DNA from 2 places in the Saccharopolyspora taberi genome. Region 1 is predicted to be linked to the other one. Evidence: riboswitches for the same ligand, from Rfam matches in the RefSeq annotation. Region 1 holds a riboswitch; the other holds the start of a gene.
The links. A riboswitch is a leader RNA that binds a small molecule or an ion and turns the genes downstream of it on or off. The one in region 1 is predicted to bind S-adenosylmethionine.
Positions count from the first base shown of each region.

Region 2: another riboswitch for S-adenosylmethionine. It lies ahead of ABD691_RS07485 (aminotransferase class V-fold PLP-dependent enzyme); the one in region 1 lies ahead of thrC (threonine synthase).

Region 1 covers NZ_BAAAUX010000003.1:82,612-89,608, reverse strand. Annotated here, with positions in the region: gene ABD691_RS03110 (VOC family protein) at 1-47, opposite strand, end outside; gene ABD691_RS03105 (EamA family transporter) at 75-938, opposite strand; gene ABD691_RS03100 (cold-shock protein) at 1,221-1,424, opposite strand; gene ABD691_RS03095 (sulfite exporter TauE/SafE family protein) at 1,634-2,440, opposite strand; gene rpsT (30S ribosomal protein S20) at 2,656-2,916, shown strand; gene holA (DNA polymerase III subunit delta) at 2,977-3,960, opposite strand; SAM riboswitch class I at 4,057-4,186, shown strand; gene thrC (threonine synthase) at 4,199-5,467, shown strand; gene ABD691_RS03075 (ComEC/Rec2 family competence protein) at 5,608-6,997, opposite strand, start outside.
Region 2 covers NZ_BAAAUX010000007.1:79,282-86,278, forward strand. Annotated here, with positions in the region: gene ABD691_RS07465 (NAD(P)(+) transhydrogenase (Re/Si-specific) subunit beta) at 1-785, shown strand, start outside; gene ABD691_RS07470 (hypothetical protein) at 804-1,097, opposite strand; gene ABD691_RS07475 (RluA family pseudouridine synthase) at 1,197-2,084, opposite strand; gene lspA (signal peptidase II) at 2,126-2,746, opposite strand; gene ABD691_RS07485 (aminotransferase class V-fold PLP-dependent enzyme) at 2,773-4,122, opposite strand; SAM riboswitch class IV at 4,154-4,269, opposite strand; gene ileS (isoleucine--tRNA ligase) at 4,401-6,997, opposite strand, start outside.

The sequences.
Region 1 (6,997 bases):
TCGGGGTCCACCGGACGCACGATCATCCGGCCGCTGAGGATCTCCATGCACCCGTTGATACCCGCTCACCGCGTTCACGCAACGCCGAGCAGCACGACTCCGGCCAGCACGACGGCAGCACCACCCAGACGGCGTCCGGCCTGGGCCTCGCCGAGGACTCGCCACGCCAGCAGCCCGGCGAGCACGATGCTCAGCTCGCGGGCGGGCGCGACCATGCTGACCGGCGCGATCCGCATCGCGAACAGCACCAGGATGTAAGCCAGCGGCGACAGCACCGCAACCGCCAGCACCTCTGTCCGGTGGTCCCGCCAGATGCCGGCGATCCGCCCGCGCTGCCGCACGGCGTAAGGCGCGAGCAGGAACGTCCGCATGGCGTTGTTCGCCCAGTCGAACACCAGCGGTGACAGCGCGAGCGCGGTCACCGCGTAGGCGTCCCAGACGGTGTAGAGGGCGATCAGGGAACCGGTGAGCAACCCGAACCCGATCCCGGCGAAGCTCGCCGCCGAGCGGGGCACGCCGTCCGAGAACCCGATGACGAACACCCCGAGCACGACCAGCAGCCCTCCGGCGACGCCAAGCACGCCGGGCCGCTCGCCCAGCACCAGGATCGCGATGACCATCGACAGCATCGGCCCGGTGCCCCTGGCCAGCGGGTACACCACCGACATGTCCCCGACGGCGTAGCCGCGCTGGAGGAACACGAAGTACCCGAGATGCAGCACAGCGGTGACGAACACGGCGAGCAGGCCGATGTCCCACTCCGGCAAGCCGGTCCACAGCGCGGAGACCGCCGCGACCGGCAGGTAGAGGGTGGTCGAGCAGGCGGCGCCGAGCCACACGAACCCGGGCCCGGCAGTGCCAGCGCGCTTGGCGAAGAAGTTCCAGCCCGCGTGCGCGAAAGCGGCGGCGATGACGAGCAGGACGGCGACGATGCCCACGGAACCCTTTCCGTGCCGCGCGGGCGCGCGACATCGAGGTTCCTCCAGGCTTTTGTCCCGTCAGATGTGTGAGCACGTCCCGCAGTGCTCATCAGTGCCGCTCGGACCGGTCCTCACCGCTCCTGGTTGTGGGATGCGCGGCGGAGCGGGAGCGGAACCCTAGGCACAACCGTGCACGACCGTACCCCGCGGCCCCGCACCGCGCGCCTGCGATTTCGATCACCGGACGCGAACGAGCCCCCGTCCGGGGCGGACGGGGGCTCGTTCGAAGCCTCAGCGGCCTCAGACCACGCGCACGCCGGTGGCCTGCGGGCCCTTCTGGCCCTGGGTGATCTCGAAGGTGACGGTCTGGTTCTCCTCGAGGGTCCGGAAGCCGTTGCCGTCGATCGCCGAGTAGTGGACGAAGACGTCAGCGCCGCCACCGTCCGGGGCGATGAAGCCGAAGCCCTTCTCCGAGTTGAACCACTTCACAGTGCCCTGTGCCATGTCTGTCTCCTCAACAGATGCCGGGTACCGGCAGCCGCACCGTGCTGCTGCCGGGGCCTATTCCAGACGGCGAACTTCTCCAGCTTGCAGGAGGACAGATTCGCGCCCGCAACTTTCGCGAGCGTGTCTAACACGAACACAAAACTCGGCCACCCATATCCAACCACACCCCGGGCCCCCGCATTCCCCCGCCTCGGAGATTTTTCGGGCTACCCGCCCAGCGCCAGCTTCCAGCCCAGGCTGACCACCAGGCCCACCACGACGGTGAGGAACACCCGGCGCACGAACCCCGACCCGCGCCGCGCCGCCAGGGTCGCCCCCACCACGCTGCCCGCCATGTTGCTGGCGGCCATGGCCAGGGCGAGTCCCCAGAGGATCTTGCCCGCGGGGATGAAGAACGCCAGGGCGCCGACGTTGGTCGCGACGTTGACCACCTTCGCGGTGGCCGAGGCGGTGACGAAGGCGTAGCCGATCATCCCGACCAGCAGGAACACCAGGAACGAGCCGGTGCCCGGTCCGGCGATGCCGTCCCAGAACCCGATCACCGCGCCGCCGGCGATCATCAGCGCGATCTGCCCGCGCCTGCCGTACCGAGGCTGGTGGTCGGTGCCGAGCTCGGGCTTGCGCCAGGTGTAGATGCCCACCAGCACGAGCGCGACGAGCACGACGATGTTGAGCACGCCGGACGGGAGCAGGTCGGCGAACACCGCGCCGCCCAGCGAACCGAGCAGCGCGACCAGGGCCATCGGCAGCGCGCTGCGCCAGTCGATCGGGGTCGTCCGGGCGTAGGTCCGGGCCGCCGCGGTCGTGCCCGCGACCGCCGCGACCTTGCTGGTGGCCAGCGAGTAGATCACCTCGCCGCCGGGGACCAGCAGCAGCATCGCCGGGAGCTGGATCAGCCCGCCCCCGCCGACGATCGCGTCGACCGCGCCCGCGAGGAACGCGGCCGCGCAGAGGAAGAGGAGCCCCGCGAGGGAGAGGTCTGCGAATCCGGGCCAGTCCAACGCGGTGAGCACGAGGTCCGAGCCTATGGCGCGATCATCGCCGGAAGCGCCGAATGTGAGCGCCCTCGCAGGGCACGGCGCCACCGCCACCGCGACCGGGCGGCCACCGGCCCGCTGTTAAGATGGTCGACCGTGCCGTGCGGCATTCCGCCCAGGAGGAAAGCTGCCCCGGCAGCGCCACTACAGCGCGGCACAGCTGATCACGTAGACGAGAAAGAGGCGTACCAGTGGCCAACATCAAGTCCCAGATGAAGCGGATCAAGACCAACGAGCAGAACCGGCAGCGCAACAAGGCCGTGAAGTCCTCGCTGAAGACCGCGATCCGCAAGTTCCGCGAGGCCGCTGACGCCGGCGACAAGGACAAGGCCGTCGAGCTGCAGCGGGCCGCCGGCCGCGCGCTGGACAAGGCCGCGAGCAAGGGCGTCATCCACGCCAACCAGGCCGCCAACAAGAAGTCGGCGCTGGCCAAGCGCGCCAACCAGCTCTGAGCCTGGTCGGGCTTTCCGAAGGGCCCCTTCTCCTGCCGGGAGGAGGGGCCCTTCGGTTGTTCAGGACCGGTTCGAACGGAGCTCGACCAGCCGCAGGACCGCGCGCTCCAGCGCGTAGTCGGCGTCGGCGGCGATCCCCTTCACACCGGCGTTGACCTCGGCGACGGTCCGCAGCGCCTCCGCGAGGCTCGCGCTGTTCCAGCCGCGCGACTGGGCCAGCGCCTTCTTGACCTTCCACGCGGGCATGCCCAGCTCCCCCGCCAGCCGGAACGGGTCGCTGCGGCCGACCGACGCCACCCGCCCGATGGTGCGGACCGAGTCGGCGAGCGCGTCGGCGATCAGCACGTGCGGCACCCCGAGCTGCAGCGCCCAGCGGAGAGCTTCGAGCGCGCCCGTCCGGTCGCCGGTGACCGCCTTCTCGGCGACGGCGAAACCGGTCACCTCGGCCCGGCCCCGGTGGTATCGCCGGACCGCGGCGTCATCGACCTTGCCGCCGGTGTCGGCCACCAGCTGCGAGGCAGCCGACGACAGCTCCCGGAGGTCGGAACCGACGGTCTCGATCAGCGCGCTCACCCCGGCCGGATCGATCTTGCCACCGGCGCGCCGCACCTCGTCGCGGACGAAGGACTCCCGCTCCGCGGACTTGGTGATCTTGTTGCACTCGGTCACCCTGGCTCCGAGCTTGCGGAGCGCGTTGGGCAGTTCCTTGGCGTTCTTCCCCCGGCCGCCACCGGAGTGGACGACCACGAGGATGACTCCCTCGGCCGGCTGGCGGGCATGCGCCAGGACCGCCTCGGCGATCTCCTTGCCCGCCTCCTGCGCCCCCTCCAGAGCGACCACGCGGACCTCTGCGAACAACGACGGACTGAGCATTTCGTCGAGCTCGGGAGGGGTGAGTTCGCTCACCTTCACCCGGCGCAGCTCGGTCTCCGGATCGGCCGCCCTGGCCGCTCCCACCGCGGCCCACAAAGCTCGGTCGACCAGCAGTTCTTCCTCGCCGAGGATGAGGTACAGCGAGTCGGGGACCACTGCCGGTGCGCTCATAGGGGGATCGTCCCACGCCCCGCCGACCGTCCCGGATGCTGGATCGCCCTGGCCAGATGCTGACGCGGTCCCGTAACGTCACCGCCACAACCGAATAGCTCATCCAGAGGGGTAGAGGGAACGGCCCGTTGAAGCCCCGGCAACCATCTCGGCGAATCGTGTGCGAAGCGCGAGGCCGCCGACGAAAAAGGTGCCAATTCCGACCCGTCCGCGGGACAGATGAGGAAAGGACCTCGCGATGACCGCTGCCGCCCATGTCCAGACCGGCGCGAAGAAGACCTTCGATCTCGGCAACGCCGTCGAACTGGTGTCCAAGGAAGAGGGTCACCGGCAGCCGCTGGCTCCGGAGTTCGTCTCCCTCGAGGACTTCTCCCCGCTTGAGGTCGCCTACGACTTCGGCCGCATCCGCCGCGAGGACATCGAAGCCGGGCCGCGGTCGATCTGGCGGTACAAGCAGCTGCTCCCGGTTCCGTCCAATGTGGAGGAGCACCCGAACACCGAACCGGGCTGTACCCGGCTGGTGCGTGCTGACCGGCTCGCCAAGGCGCTCGGCGTCAAGCGGATCTGGGTCAAGGACGACACCGGCAACCCCACCCACTCGTTCAAGGACCGCGTGGTCGCGGTGGCCCTGGCCGCCGCCCGCGAGTTCGGCTTCAAGGTCCTCGCCTGCCCCTCCACCGGCAACCTCGCCAACGCCGTCGCCGCTGCCGCGGCCCGCGCGGGCTGGGACTCGGTGGTCCTGGTCCCGTCCACGCTCGAGCGCGCCAAGATCCTGATGAGCGCCGTCTACGACGGCTCGCTGCTCGCGGTGGACGGCAACTACGACGACGTCAACCGGCTCGCCACCGAGCTGGCCGCCGAGCACGAGGACTGGGCGTTCGTCAACGTCAACGTCCGGCCGTACTACTCGGAGGGCTCCAAGACGCTGGCCTTCGAGGTCGCCGAACAGCTCGGCTGGCGGATCCCGGAGCAGATCGTGGTCCCGATCGCCTCCGGCTCCCAGCTGACCAAGGTCGACAAGGGCTTCCGCGAGCTGGCCCAGGTCGGTCTCGTCGAGGAGAGCCCGGTCCGCATCTTCGGCGCGCAGGCCACCGGCTGCTCCCCGGTCGCGAGCGCGTTCAAGCAGGACCACGACGTGGTGCAGCCGGTCCGCCCGGACACCATCGCGCGGTCGCTGGCGATCGGCGCCCCGGCCGACGGCCCGTACGTGCTCGACGTCGTGCGCCGCACCGGCGGTGCGATCGAGGACGTCACCGACGAAGAGGTCATCGAAGGCATCCAGCTGCTGGCCCGCACCGAAGGCATCTTCGCCGAGACCGCGGGCGGCGTGACCGTCGCGACGGCGAAGAAGCTCATCGAGGCCGGCAAGATCGACCCCGATCAGGAGACGGTCCTGCTGATCACGGGTGACGGCCTGAAGACGCTCGACGCGGTGCAGGACCGGGTCGGCCCGAAGGCGACCGTCGCTCCGAGCACCGACGCGGTCAACGCGGCGCTCGGCCTCTGACGACCTGGTTCCCGGTAATGCGCCGGGAGTCGCGAAGCGATGCTGTTGCGGTCCGGGCCCTTCGTCGTCCGGGCCGCAACAGCGCGTTCATCTTGGTGACATGTTGGCCTCCTGCTTGATGTTCTGAGCAGAGCGAGTTGCTATCGCTTGGGGCGGAGCGGATCCCCACGGGTCACGAGCCGTGGACCGTTCGGCCCCGGCAGTACGGCTATGTCTCCTTTCTCGTCGGTGCGTGCGACCGCCGCACCCGTCTGGGCAAGCGCGCTGAGGATCAGCGGGCTCGGGTGTCCGTAGCTGTTGCCCGCGCCGACGCTGATCAACGCGAGCCGGGGGCGCACCGCTGCCAGGAAGCGCGGTGTCGTGTAGCGCGAGCCGTGGTGCGGGATCTTGAGCACGTCGGCGCGGAGATCCGTTCCCGAGCCGAGCAGCTGGGACTGCCCGGACAGCTCGATGTCACCGGTGAGCAGGATCCGGCCGGCCGGGGTGGTCGCGCGCAGCACGATCGACGCGTCGTTGGCGTCGTCGGCCGAGCGTGTTCGGGCCAGTTCTCCGCGCGGTCCAAGGACATCCAGAACCAGCGCGGGCCACCGCGCCTGCTGGCCGGCCGCGAGCTCGATGACCGGAACACCGAGGCTCCGCGTGTCGCGGAGGATGTCGGTCATCGCCCACGCGGGCTCGCGCAGGCCGCCCATCGCGACCGCACCGACCGCGCTGTGCACGAGAACGGCACGGAGGCCACTCACGTGATCGGCGTGCAGGTGGGTCAGAACCAGCAGCGGCACGCGCCGGATTCCCAGTCGCCGCAGGCATTCCGCGCTCAGCGTCGGGTCCGGCCCGGTGTCGACCACCACCGCTTCGGAGGGGCGGCCGGTCGCGAGCACCAGCCCGTCGCCCTGACCCACGTCGCAGGCGATCATGCTCCAGCCCCTCGCGGGCCAGGCAGGATCGAGCACCCGGACCGGAACCAGCACCACTCCGACGACCAGCACCAGCGCAGCTGCGGTCCAGCGAATTCTCTTGTGGCGCAGGAGAACCAGCACCGCCAGAGCCACGCCCGCCAGCAGCAGACCACCAGCGCTGCCCGATGGCCACGCGAACACCGCACCGGGCACCGCCGCGGCGTGTTCGGCCACCGCGATGGTCCACCGGAGTTCCGGTCCCGCGAGCCACACAGCCGCATCCGCCAGCCACGACGACAGCGGTGCGCAGATCGTCGCCACCACTCCCAGCACGGTCGCGGGTGCGATGACCGGCCCGGCCAGCAGGTTGGCGACCACCGCGACCGCGCTGACCTCGCCGGAGATCGCCGCGACCAGAGGTGCCGTTGTCAGGTGGGCCGCCGCCGGAACCGCCACCGCCTCGGCGATGCCCACCGGGACTCCCCTGGCGTGCAACGCCGCCGACCACAGCGGGGCGAGCAGCACCAGGCCCGCAGTCGCCGCCACCGACAATGCGAAGCCGACCGTGCTCGCCAGCTCGGGTGCGACCAGCAGCAGGACGATCACGCTGGCGGCCAGCGCCGGTAGCGCG
Region 2 (6,997 bases), on a different contig from region 1:
CGGTGGTGCTGCCGATCGGCGGCGCGGACATGCCGGTCGTGGTGTCGCTGCTCAACGCCTTCACCGGGCTGTCGGCCGCCGCGACCGGGCTCGCGCTGGACAACACCGCGATGATCGTCGCGGGCATGATCGTCGGCGCGTCCGGTTCGATCCTGACCGACCAGATGGCCAAGGCGATGAACCGGTCCATCCTGTCGATCGTGGCGGGCGGCTTCGGCGGCGGCGCGCTGACCGAGGAGGTCCCGGCGGGCGGCACGGTCCGGTCCACCAGCGCCGCCGACGTCGCCATCCAGCTCGCCTACGCCGACCAGGTCATCGTGGTCCCCGGCTACGGCATGGCGGTGGCGCAGGCCCAGCACGCGGTGCAGGACATGGCCAAGCTGCTCGGCGACCGGGGCGTCGAGGTCAACTACGCGATCCACCCGGTGGCGGGCCGGATGCCGGGGCACATGAACGTCCTGCTCGCCGAGGCCGACGTGCCCTACGAGCGGCTCAAGGAGATGGACGAGATCAACGAGGAGTTCGCCCGCACCGACGTGGCCCTGGTGATCGGCGCGAACGACGTCACCAACCCGGCCGCCCGCGACGACCCCGGCTCGCCGATCTTCGGGATGCCGATCCTCAACGTCGACCAGGCCAGGACCGTGATCGTGCTCAAGCGCTCGATGCGCGCGGGCTTCGCGGGGATCGACAACCGGCTGTACTTCGACCCGCGGACCGCGATGCTGTTCGGCGACGCGAAGTCGTCGGTCGGCGAGATCATCGAGGAGCTGAAGGCCCTGTGACCGGGCGCCCCGGCTGACCTACTCGCCCCGTCGTCGGCGCAGCCAGTTCATCGCACCGCCCCGGCCGCGCTCCGGCCGGTCGCGGCTGCGGTACTCCAGCGTGGGCCAGTCCCCGGCGTCGTCGTGGCGCTCGATGTCGTCCGGGGCGCCCAGCACCGCCGGTCCCGCCTTGCCGAAGTCCTCGGCGGAGATGAGCCCGGAGTCCAACCCCGATGGCGGGGTGGAGGCGTCGATCTCGCCCAGCGGCAGTCCCACCGGCGGGGTCGGCGCGTCCGACTCCGGATCGAACCTGCCATCACCAGACCTGGACACCCGAATCTCCCGTCGCCGTCGCCGCCATTGCCCGAAACCGGGGCGTTTCCCCAAAAGTTCCGGGCATGTCCTCAAAGTTACGGCATGGTGGCGGGCGGGTCAGCCGTCGGCGTCGCGCAGGACGTCGAGCGCGTGCTGGAGATCCGCCGGGTACTCGCTGTCGAAGCTGACCCAGCGGCCGTCGGAGGGGTGCTCGAACCCGAGGGTGCGGGCGTGCAGCCACTGCCTGGTCAGGCCGACCCTGCGGGCCAGCACCGGATCGGCGCCGTAGGTCAGGTCGCCGACGCAGGGGTGGCGGACCGCGGCGAAGTGCACCCGGATCTGGTGGGTGCGGCCGGTCTCCAGCTTGACGTCGACCAGCGAGGCCGCGCGGAACGCCTCCGCGGTCTCGTAGTGGGTGATGCTCGGCTTGCCGCCGCTGACCACCGCGAACTTGTAGTCGTGGCGCGGATGGCGGTCGATCGGCGCGTCGATCGTGCCGCGGCTCGGGTCCGGGTGGCCCTGCACCAGCGCGTGGTAGCGCTTGTCGACCGTGCGCTCCTTGAAGGCGCGCTTGAGCACCGAGTACGCGTGCTCGCTCTTGGCGACCACCATGACGCCGGTCGTGCCCGCGTCGAGCCGGTGCACCACGCCCTGGCGCTCGGACGCGCCGGAGGTGGCGATGCGGACGCCCGCGGCGGCCAGACCGCCGACGACGGTCGGCCCCTCCCAGCCCGGGCTGGGGTGCACGGCCACGCCGATCGGCTTGTCCACCACGACGATGTCGTCGTCCTCGTGCAGGATCTTCAGCCCCTCCACCGGGACCGCGACGATCTCCGGCGGCTGCTGCGCGGGCGGCAGCGTGACCTCCAGCCACGCACCCGCGACCAGCCGGTCCGACTTGCCCGCGGGACTGCCGTCGAGCAGCACGTCACCGGACTCGGCCAGCGTCGCGACCGCGTTGCGGGACAGCCCGAGCAGCTTCGACAGCCCGGCGTCGACGCGCATGCCGTCCAGCCCGTCCGGGACCGGCAGCGTCCGCAGGTCGCTCACGACTTCGCCCGCTTCCGCTTGTGCACGGTGCCGTCGTAGTCGCGGCCCAGCAGCGACAGCAGGACCACCAGCGCGCCGCCGCAGACGATCGCCGAGTCGGCGAGGTTGAACACCGGGTAGAAGCGACCGCCGGGCGCGAGCACCGAGATGAAGTCGACCACGTGCCCCTGCAACGGCCCCGGCGCGCGGAAGATCCGGTCCACCAGGTTGCCGCACGCGCCGCCGAGGACCAGGCCCAGGCCGATCGCCCAGCCGGTCGAGCGCAGCTTGCGGGACAGCCAGACGATCACGCCCACGACCACGATCGCCAGCACCGCCAGCAGCCAGGTCATGCCGGTGGCCAGCGAGAACGCCGCCCCCGGGTTGCGCAGGACGTCGAGGTAGACCAGGCCGCCGAGCAGTTCGACCGGGGGCTCGCCCTCCAGGTTCGCCACCACCGCGATCTTGCTGACCACGTCCAGCCCGAGCGCCACGGCCGCGATCCCGAACACCAGCGCCAGCAGCCGCCGGGGCCTGCCGGGGTCACCGACCGGTTCGTTCGGGGTGTCCGCGTCGTCGGCGTTGTCCGCCACGGCCGCCTTCTCGGAGTCGGACTGCTCGCTGCTCACAGCCGCCATTGTCCCCGAACGCCCGGGCGGGCCGGTCACCGGCCGAGGAACGAGGGCACCTCGCGCGGATCGTCGACCGGCAGCCAGCGGCCGTCGGTCTGCTCGTAGCGCCACCGCGGCCCCTCGGTGACCAGGGCGTGCAGCGCGCTGACGAACCGGTCGACGTGCTCGACGGTGCTGCCGAGGCCGACGCTGACCCGCACCGCGCGACCGGAGTCCGAGCCCGCCTCGTGCAGCAGCCGCCGCACCGCGAGGTGCGCGCAGAACAGCCCGTCCCGCACGCCGATCCCGTGCTCGGCGGCCAGCGCGGCGGCCAGCAGCCCGGGGTCCTGCCCGTCGACGGTGAAGCTGACCACCCCGACCCGGTCGTGCTCGGCGCCGAACAGGCTCAGCTCGCGCAGGCCGGGGATCCGGCTCAGCCCGGCCCGCAGCCGCCGCAGCAGCACCTCCTCGTGGTCGCCGACGGCCTTCCAGTTCGCGGCCAGCTCCGCGCAGGCGGTGGCCAGCGCGTGCACGCCGACGGTGTTGGGCGATCCGGCCTCGTGCCGCTCCGGCCCGAGGTTCCAGCCCACCGAGGACTCCTGCACGGCGCGGGTCGCGCCACCGCCCGCCAGGTACGGGTCGGCCGCGTTGAGCCAGTCGGCGCGGCCGACGAGCGCGCCCGCGCCGAACGGGGCGTAGAGCTTGTGGCCGGAGACGGCGACGTAGTCGACGCCGAGGTCGGCGATCCGCACCGGGCGGTGCGGAGCGAGCTGGGCGGCGTCGAGCACGGTCCGCGCTCCGCGCGAGCGGGCGACGCGGGCGAGCTCGGCGACCGGCCACAGCTCGCCGGTCACGTTCGAGGCGCCGGTGATCACCGCCAGCCGCGGGCCCTCCGGGCACTCGGCCAGCGCGGCGTCGAGCGCGCGGACCGCCGCGGCCGGGCTCTCCGGCGCCTCGATCCGGCGCACCCGCGGCCCGCCCCACGGCAGCAGCGCGGCGTGGTGCTCGGTGTCGAAGACCACCACCGACGTCTTCCGCAGCAATGCCCTGGCCAGCAGGTTCAGCGAGTCGGTGGTGTTCCGGGTGAAGATCACCGAGTCGGTCTCGCGGGCACCGACGAACGCGCGCAGCCTCGCCCGCGCGCCCTCGTAGACCCGGGTGCAGACCTGCGAGGCGAAGCCGGCGCCGCGGTGCACGCTGGCGTACCAGGGCAGCAGCTCGTTCACGGCGTCCTGCACGGCGTCCAGGCACGGCGCGCTGGCGGCGTGGTCGAGGTTGGCGTAGCCGACCCGGCCGCCGGTGACCAGCGGAACGCGCAGTTCCCGGCCCACCACGGCGGGAATCCGCGCGGGGAAGTCCACACCGGACTGCTCGGGAACCTGGATCGGGGTGCTGACGGACACGATGCCCTCCTCGGGCCTCATGGGCCCCGCGGGCCCGCGCTTGCCGGGTCGCCCTTCACGACCGGCCAGGTCCTCACCCGGGGCACCCCACCGCGGTTGGAGGGTTGCCGGCCAGCAAGCCGGGGCTTGACGCTGGCACTCATGACCTTCGACCGGGAACCCTAGGCAGGTTCCCGCACCGACCACAACCCGCTTCCCACGACGCGGAAAGCGGCCTTCGTCACAGGGAAGCGGAGGTGGGCCCCGGGAAACCCCGGAGCCCACCCGCGATCAGCAGCTCAGACCTTCGCCACGGCCACCGAGATCTCGGTGCCCTCGCCGACGGTTCCGGTGAAACCGCCCGCGGCCTCGCCCGCGGCGACGTCGTCGGCCAGGGTCTCCCCCGCGATGAACTCGCGGTGCGCCTCGACCGCCGACCGCACCTCGGACGGCGCCGACACGGTCACCCGCACCCGGTCGGAGACCTCCAGCCCGGCTTCGCGCCGCGCCTGCTGCACGACCCGGACCACGTCGCGGGCCACGCCCTCCGCGGCCAGCTCGGCGGTCACCTCGGTGTCGAGCACGACCAGCCCGCTACCGCCGGGCAGCGCCGCCGCCGCGCCGGTGTCGGTCGACACCAGCCGCTCGGTGAACTCGTTGTCCTGCAACTCGATCCCGGCCGCGACCACACCGCCCGCGGGCGTGCGGCTCCAGTCGCCGGACTTGACCGCCTTGATCACGTGCTGGACGTCCTTGCCCAGCCGCGGACCGGCCTCGCGGGCGTTGACCGCGACCTCGAACCGGCCGTGCGCGGCGACGTCGGTGGTCAGCTCGACCTCCTTGACGTTGACCTCGTCGCGGATCAGGTCCGCGAACGGCCGCAGCGACTCCGCCTCCGGCGTCGCCACGACCAGCTTCGCCAGCGGCAGCCGCACCCGGCACTTGTTGGCCTTGCGCAGCGCGAGCGCCGACGAGCAGACCTGGCGGACCCGGTCCATCGCCGAGACCAGCGCGGCGTCCGCGGGCAGCTCGTCGACCAGCGGCCAGTCGGCCAGGTGCACCGAGCGGCCACCGGTCAGCCCCCGCCACACCGCCTCCGCGGTCAGCGGCAGCAGCGGCGCGACGACCCGCGAGGTCACCTCCAGCACGGTGTGCAGGGTGTCGATCGCGTCCCGGTCACCGGCCCAGAAGCGGTCCCTGGAGCGCCGGACGTACCAGTTGGTCAGCACCTCCAGGAAGTCCCGGACGGTGGCGCAGGCCCCGGCCAGGTCGAAGGCGTCCATCGCGTCCTGTACGTCGCCGACCAGCTCGTGGGTCTTGGCCAGCGCGTACCGGTCCAGCACGTGCTTGCTGTCCACTCTGGACCGCCCGTCGACGCCCTCGGCGTTGGCGTAGAGCGCGAGGAAGTACCAGGAGTTCCACAGCGGCAGCACGGCCTGGCGCACCGCGTCCCGGATGCCGCGCTCGGTGACCACCAGGTCGCCGCCGCGCAGGATCGGGCTGGACATCAGGAACCAGCGCATGGCGTCCGAGCCGTCGCGGTCGAAGACCTCGTTGACGTCCGGGTAGTTCTTCTTCGACTTCGACATCTTCAGGCCGTCGGAGCCCAGCACGATGCCATGCGCGACGACGTTGGCGAACGCGGGCCGGTCGAACAGCGCCGTGGCCAGCACGTGCAGCGTGTAGAACCAGCCGCGGGTCTGGCCGTTGTACTCGACGATGAAGTCGCCCGGGTAGTGGTGCTCGAACCACTCGGCGTTCTCGAACGGGTAGTGCACCTGGGCGTAGGGCATCGACCCGGACTCGAACCAGCAGTCCAGCACCTCCGGCACCCGGCGCATGGTCGACCTCCCGGTCGGGTCGTCCGGGTTCGGCCTGGTCAGCTCGTCGATCTGCGGGCGGTGCAGGTCGGTCGGGCGCACGCCGAAGTCGCGCTCCAGCTCGTCCAGCGAGCCGTAGACGTCGGTGCGCGGGTACGCCGGGTCGTCGGAGACCCACACCGGGATCGGCGAACCCCAGTACCGGTTCCGCGAGATGTTCCAGTCGCGGGCGTTCTCCAGCCACTTGCCGAACTGGCCGTCCCGGATGTGCTCGGGCACCCAGTTGATCCGCTGGTTGAGCTCGACCATGCGGTCCCGGAACTGGCTCACGGCCACGAACCAGGACGACACCGCGCGCTGGATCAGCGCGTTGTCGCAGCGCCAGCAGTGCGGGTACGGGTGGTCGTAGGTCTCGTGGCGCAGCAGCAGCCCGGCGTCCTTGAGGTCGCGGATGATCTGCTTGTTGGCGTCGAAGACCTGCTGGCCCTGGTAGGGCGCCACCTCGGCGGTGAAGCGGCCGTGCGCGTCGACCGGCACCACCGGCTCGATGTCGGCGGCGTCGGTGACGACCTTGTCCTCCTCACCGAAGGCCGGTGCGATGTGCACGATCCCGGTGCCGTCGTCGGTGGTGACGTAGTCGGCGGCCAGCACCTGGTGGGCGTTGTCCCGCCCGGCGAAGAAGTCGAACGGCGGGGTGTAGGCGGTGCCGAGCAGGTCGGCGCCCTTGAACCGCTCGACGACGTGCTCGGCGACGTCCTCGCCCAGCTCCCGCGCGTACGCGGCCAGCCGCGCCTCGGCCAGCACGTACCGCTCGGCGCCGTTGCCGCCCGGGGCGACCAGCGCGTAGTCGACCTCGGGGTGCACGGCGGCGGCGAGGTTGGACGGCAGCGTCCACGGCGTCGTCGTCCAGACCAGCGCGAGCGCGCCGTCGTAGGACCTGCCCGGCGCGTTGAGGCGCAGGCCGACGGTGACCGCCGGGTCCTGCCGCTGCCGGTAGACGTCGTCCATGCGGGTCTCGGTGTTGGACAGCGGCGTCTCGCAGCGCCAGCAGTACCAGAGCACCCGGAAGCCCTCGT